One region of the Propionispora hippei DSM 15287 genome, then DNA from elsewhere that is predicted to be linked to it. Evidence: riboswitches for the same ligand, from Rfam matches in the RefSeq annotation. Region 1 holds a riboswitch; the other holds the start of a gene.

What was found. A riboswitch is a leader RNA that binds a small molecule or an ion and turns the genes downstream of it on or off. The one in region 1 is predicted to bind fluoride.
Region 2: it holds a riboswitch for fluoride, as region 1 does, so the genes downstream of both, F3H20_RS09540 (iron-sulfur cluster assembly scaffold protein) here and F3H20_RS17630 (MIP/aquaporin family protein) in region 1, are expected to answer to the same signal.

What each region holds. Positions count from the first base shown of each region.
Region 1 is NZ_FQZD01000047.1:990-4,398, reverse strand. It holds gene F3H20_RS17640 (dynamin family protein) at 1-470, shown strand, start outside; gene F3H20_RS17635 (hypothetical protein) at 467-1,258, shown strand; fluoride riboswitch at 1,359-1,419, shown strand; fluoride riboswitch at 1,534-1,594, shown strand; gene F3H20_RS17630 (MIP/aquaporin family protein) at 1,849-2,679, shown strand; fluoride riboswitch at 2,784-2,846, shown strand; fluoride riboswitch at 3,019-3,088, shown strand; gene F3H20_RS17625 (hypothetical protein) at 3,376-3,409, shown strand, end outside.
Region 2 is NZ_FQZD01000013.1:106,913-110,321, reverse strand. It holds gene F3H20_RS09545 (MFS transporter) at 190-1,353, shown strand; fluoride riboswitch at 1,628-1,696, shown strand; gene F3H20_RS09540 (iron-sulfur cluster assembly scaffold protein) at 1,747-2,439, shown strand; gene F3H20_RS09535 (GGGtGRT protein) at 2,458-3,409, shown strand, end outside.

The sequences.
Region 1 (3,409 bases):
CTTCCGTCGGTTATGCGCGGCTGGCTGAAGAGGCCGCCCGCCGTTTGCATCGGATCAGCGACGGGCCAGCCAGGGAGGAGAAGCTGCGGCAACTGGTGCACGATTCCCGGAATTGCCGGGTCTGCCGGCTGCTCCGCCAAGCCGAGGCGGATTATATCGGGCAGCTTGCCGTCTGGCTTGGCGAAGCTGCCGGGCGGCGCTGGTATCGACGTTCCCAGGGCGTTTGTCTTCGCCATCTTAGTTTACTGGTGGCGGCTGTTGCCGCAGACGATCAGCGGTTTCTGATTGATCATGGGGCGCAGCGGTTTGAAGAGGCGGCGGAAGATATGCGCAGCTATGCCCTGAAGCATGAAGCGGTCCGCCGGGAGCTGCAGAACCGTGATGAGGAGGAGGCTTACCGGCAGGCGGTCATCCATCTTGTCGGTGAACGGTATGTGTGTATTCCCTGGCCGGAGGACGGAATCCTATGAGCGGACCACGTATCCAAGCTGCCCTTGGCAAATTGCGGGCCTTGCGCGAAGGGGACGAGGCGATAGCCGAGCTGATCGACTGTGGACAAGCGGCTGTGGGGCCGCTCCGTGAATTTTTGTTCAGCCGTGAGCCCTGCGGCCTATTTCAACCGCGCTGTCAGGCTGTAGAGGCTTTGGTCAAGCTGGGGGCCAAAGCAGTACTGCTTGAATTTTTAACCGCTCCGCGAAGTTTCGCTGATCCTGTGGAACAGGCCGGTGAGGATGCCGTGTTGAGTTTTGTTGCCCGTGCGTTGACTCGCTGGCCGGACGATGCGACCTTTTTGCTATTGTTGGCGGTGGCAAAACACAAGCTGCTGCCGGGTATTGTGGATGCTTTGGGTGAGTACCGCCGAATGGACGCCCTGCCTGTTTTGGCTGCCGCCCTGGCTGAGGACTTTTGCCGGTCGGCGGCGGAAACGGCTTTTCGCAAGCTGGGGCCGGCCGCTTGTTCCTGTTTGCTGTCTTTGGCCGTTCGGACAGTGCCTTTGGCGGATGTGGAACTCGAATCCAGCCTTCGGCTCCGGCGCAGTGCGCTGAATCTGTTTGATGAGCTATACCCGCGCCAGGCAGTACCCCAAACGGTGTGGGAACTGGTGCTGGATGCTGATATCCAGGTTGCCTTGACCGCCTGCTCCATCTGTCTGGCGAGAGACTCCGGCGCTGGACGGGAAAAAGTGCTGCTGCGCCTGGCCGAACTATGGGAAAGCGGTGACTGGGCGGTTCGTATGGCAGTGGAGGAGTTATATTAGCAAGATGTGCTCCCGTATTCGGGTTACAGGTTTAATAAAGCAGGTTCAATAGAGCATTGACTGAATTGTTTGACTATTGTACAATGAATATATAATAGGTATAGGAAAAGGCGATGGAGTTCGCCATAAATCCAACCGAGGATAATGACTCCTACCATATGCGGTAGGAGTCTGTTTTTTTGTCTTAAAAAGCGTGTACCGTCTATTTATTGTACGTTACAGAATCCATATAGGGAGAGGGGAGCCTTGCAGCGGTCAAGCTAGAGCATTTAAATATAAGAAGAGGCGATGGAGTTCGCCATAAATCCGATCAGGAATAATGACTCCTACCATATGCGGTAGGGGTCTATCTTTTTGTCTTAAAAAAAGCGTGTACCGTCTGTTTTTATTGCCGGCGACGGTGAAGTCGCAAGGGAATGGCGGCGGAGCGAAGGGCAGTGCTTTATAGAAAGGGGATGATAATCTGGGGAAAGGGAACCGTGAACCGTAAGAGGCAACAGACTGAGGGGGTGGTGCTTTAGCTGGTTTTACATGGATTAGTGGGTGATAGTAAGAAATCATATTTTTAATCAATAGAAGGAGGAGACAGCATGCGTGATTCTGTTTGGGGAGAATATTTAGCTGAAGTGATAGGGACTGCTTTTTTGATCATGGGCGGTACCGGGGTCGCTGCCATGGCGATTTTGTACGGATCGTTTAGTGGGGACTATTGGGGTATATGTGTCTTATGGGGATTAGCCGTAACCTTTGCCGTTTATCTTGTCGGAGCCATATCGGGCGCGCATTTAAATCCGGCGGTGACTATTGCCTTTGCCATATATGGCGGGTTCCCCTGGAAAAAAGTATTTGGTTTTATTATTGCCCAGGTGATTGGGGCGTTTATCGGCGCGGCAATTACCTATCAGTTGTATTCTCCCGTTATTGATGCGTATAATATTGTGCACAATACTACCCGTGATGCGGCGCAGGGACTTACCACGGCAGGTGTCTTTTTTACCAGTCCCAATGCAGGAATTACAACAGGCCATGCGTTTATTGACCAAATTATATTAACGGCAGCCCTGGTAATAGGCATACTTGCTATTTCGGACAAATGGAATACAAACAGTCCCGGTGCCAACACAGCTCCCCTGATGGTTGGCCTGCTGGTGGCATTAGTCGGTGGTTTTGGCGGGCAGTTAGAAGCCTGGGCTATTAATCCTGCCCGTGATTTGGGACCGAGACTGTTTTGCTGGTTAATGGGCTGGGGACAAAACGCGTTTCCCGGTATCCAGGGTTATTGGTGGGTGCCGTTGATTGCTCCCGTGATTGGCGGTATTCTGGCCGGAGCTATCTATAGCTTTCTTTTGCAGCCGTTTATGCCGGGAAACCCGGAGCGTGTTAAAGCGGCAGGCATTATGAAGAAGGCTGAAGCCAACTAAATTTAAAGAGGGTAGTTGCTGCGTACCCGTCATCGTTCGTATACCTGCGGCAGGTTTATATTGACGATGGTCCAGGCAGCCTGGTATAATAGGTCCATAATTCAATTAACAGCGGCGATGGAGTTCGCCTCACCCTTTTTGCAGACGCTAATGACTCCTACCACTTAAGTGGTAGGAGTCTATTTTTTTGCCTTGCGCTTGATAGTGACAATAAGTCTTGTCCCTGGGAGGCAGGAAAAGTGCTCAGAAAATAGGTAGCTTGTTGAAAGATCAGACCAGCTTTGTAGCCCAATCGGTTCGCTCAGGAGTAACTCCAATTTGGTTTTTTTAGTAGTCTAGCCAGAGGACGGCGATGGAGTTCGCCATAACCCCGCAGTGAAAGTAATGCGGTAATAACTCCTACTTTACTATTACTATGGCCAGGGCCGGTAAGCTTATTACTGGTCCTGGGCCGGGAAGGAGGCAATTGCAGAGGGGATAAAGTTTTTCCGTTATTGCGTAGTGTTAGCTATGAGCCTCGTTGTCAAAGCTTTGTTCAAGTGAATGAGCTTTGCGGCGGCATGGAGGTTTTGCCCGTGCCGGAATCGGCGATAACACCCTGCAGTTAAGTGCGTGTCTCGGAGTGAAATGATGCTAGGCGAGACTTTGTTATGGTGGCTGACGGAGGCTGTGGAGTGGATTGGAGGAGTAAGTAGCATGTTGCAGCTTGAGCTGGAATATCTGTTTAATC
Region 2 (3,409 bases), on a different contig from region 1:
AAGATGCTTGCCATGAATTTTTGCAGCATAGTGCTTCTTTCAATAAGCAGATGTGTTAGGGATAAAAAGGAGCTGAAAAACGGAGTGCTTTCCGGATTTGAATTTGTCCCCAAGCATGATAAGAATTGTTGTTCCCCACAGCTAAGCCGGCAAATCAGTGACAACAGAATAACGAGAGGAGTGGCGAATGTGTTCGAACAAGAGTTGGATAAATCCAAAGCGCTAAAGTTTGTTTTGCTGATGGGAATTGTTAGCTTGTTTGCCGACATGACTCACGAAGGTGCCCGCAGCATTACAGGGCCTTTCCTGAACAGCCTGGGAGCCAGCGCAGCAAATGTTGGCATCATTGCCGGTTTAGGAGAATTTGTCGGGTATGGCGTTCGGCTTTTTTCTGGCAAATTGAGTGATAAGACAGGGCAATACTGGCTGATTACCATATGGGGCTATATCATCAATCTGGTGGCAGTACCACTGCTTGCTTTGGCTGATAACTGGATGGCTGCAGCCATATTAATGGTTTTGGAACGAATGGGGCGGGCCATTCGCAATCCTGCGCGTGATGTCATGCTTTCCAACGTAGCAAAGCATATTGGCCGCGGTTGGGCTTTTGGCATGCACGAAGCACTGGATCAAATTGGTGCGATGACCGGTCCACTGCTCGTTGCAGGCATTATGTACTTACGGGGTGATTACCGGGTGAGCTTTGCCTGGCTGGCGCTTCCGATGGTACTTTGCTTGCTGACGCTGACCTATGCCCGGATTACCTATCCCAAGCCCTATGTAGTCTTGGAACAGAAGGGTGAAGCTTCTTCAAAGCTATCCGCTAAGTTCTGGCTCTATCTCGCCGCCACTTCGCTGGTTGCTGTTGGTTATACTGATTTTCCTTTGGTTGCATATCATTTCGGCGTGACCTCTTCTGTGCCGGCTGTGGGCATTCCTATTTTTTATTCGGTGTCAATGGGGGTAGCCGCCCTGTCGGCCTTAATTTTCGGACGCTATTTCGACCGGAAGGGGTTGAGCGTTCTTGCTTTTGCAACAGTATTGTCGGCTTTCTTTGCTCCTTGCGTATTTGGTGTCAATATTTATTTGGCCTTTGCCGGCATGGTTTTCTGGGGAATTGGCATGGGAGCCCATGAGTCCATCATGCGTGCCGCCATAGCGGAAATGGTACCGATAGATCGACGCGGCTTTGCTTACGGCCTTTTCAATAGCATTTATGGTTTTGCCTGGTTTTTAGGCAGTGCGGGCATGGGGTATTTGTACGACCTGTCGGTGGGGATGCTGATTGCTTTTTCCGTTGCCGTTCAGCTAGTGTCTGTGCCTTTGTTTATTATCGTGGGGAAAATGCGCTAACCGTTGGTTAAGTCCAGGATAAAGTTTCCTATTTGAGAAAAACGGCCTGAAGACGGTCTTATAAGCCTGGAGTCGCGGCAATCGAGAAGACTTTTCTCGCAGCAAAAGATGGTAGCGCAATAGCGGTCAGATATGTCCTTCCGGGCTATAATGCCTTTCGTTCCGCTTGAAGTCTGTCTTTAGATAATCGCTTGTACAAAAATAACTTGTGCGAAAGAAAAGATTGGAATTGACGTTTCTGCTAGATTAACAGTATAATTTTTACGTAACTAATACATAGTTTGGCGATGGAGTTCGCCATGAACTGCGCAGTTTCGAGTGCGCCGATGACTCCTACCTCTACGGTAGGAGTCTATTTTTATGGCCGAGGCTTAGCATGAAAGGAGAAGAGAGATGAAGTATTCAACAGAAGTCGAAGAAATGACCTGTGTAGCCAAAGGCGTCAATCATGGGGCGGCGCCGATCCCGCAAGAGGGTAAATGGGTAAAGGCCCGGGAGGTCAAGGATATTTACGGTCTGACTCATGGTGTAGGCTGGTGTGCGCCGCAGCAGGGTGCCTGTAAGCTGACGCTTAACGTAAAAGAGGGTGTCATTGAGGAAGCGCTGGTCGAAACGATTGGCTGTTCCGGCATGACCCATTCGGCAGCGATGGCTTCGGAAATCCTGCCAGGCAAAACTATTCTGGAGGCGCTTAATACCGACCTTGTTTGCGATGCCATCAATACTGCTATGCGTGAACTTTTCCTGCAAATTGTTTATGGCCGCAGTCAGACTGCATTTTCCGAAGGCGGTTTGCCGATTGGCGCCGGACTGGAGGATCTTGGCAAAGGGCTGCGCAGTCAGACTGGTACCATGTATGGCACGTTGGCCAAAGGCCCGCGTTATATGGAGTTGGCGGAGGGGTATGTTACTTCGCTGGCGCTGGATGCCGACAACGAAATTATTGGCTATCGTTTCGTCCATTTAGGAAAAATGATGGAAATGATCAAGAAAGGCACCGACGCAAACGAAGCGTTGAAAAAAGCAACCGGTCAATATGGACGCTACGACGAAGGGGTCAAACACATCGACCCCCGGCATGAATAAGCGAGGGGGTAGACAAGGATGGCAAAATTTGAAGGATATGAACGGCGAATCGCCAAAATAGAAGCTTTTTTACAAGAACAGGGAATTGAGTCGCTGGAAGCGGCAAAAGAAATGTGTGAGCAAAAAGGGATGGATGTGCCCGGCATAGTCAAGGGAATTCAGCCGATTTGCTTTGAAAATGCCTGTTGGGCTTATACTTTGGGCGCTGCGGTCGCGCTGAAACGGGGCTGTACCAAGGCTGCCGATGCGGCAGAGGCAATCGGTGAAGGGCTTCAGGCGTTTTGTATTCCCGGCTCGGTAGCCGACGGCCGCAAGGTAGGATTGGGGCATGGCAATCTGGCCGCTATGCTGCTCAGGGAAGAGACGAAATGCTTTGCTTTTCTGGCCGGTCATGAATCGTTTGCCGCTGCTGAAGGGGCGATCGGTATTGCCAAATCGGCCAATAAAGTACGCAAGGAACCGTTGCGGGTCATTTTAAACGGTCTGGGTAAAGATGCGGCACAGATCATTTCAAGGGTCAACGGCTTCACTTATGTGCAGACTGTTTTTGATTATTACACCAGCAAACTGTCAATTGTCAGGGAGAAAGCCTATTCCCAATCGGAACGGGCTAATGTGCGCTGCTACGGCGCCGACGATGTAATGGAAGGTGTGGCGATCATGACGCTGGAAGGGGTCGATATCTCGATTACCGGCAATTCCACCAATCCCACGCGGTTCCAGCACCCGGTGGCCGGCACGTATAAAAAAGAATGCACCGAGAAAGGACGGCGTTATTTTTCCGTTGCCTCCGGCGGCGGTACGGGACGCACGCTGCACCCGGACAACATGGCGGCCGGTCCGGCTTCTTACGGCATGACCGATACTATGGGACGGATGCACTCCGATGCCCAGTTCGCCGGTTCGTCATCAGTGCCGGCTCATGTGGAAATGATGGGCCTCATAGGCATGGGCAACAATCCAATGGTTG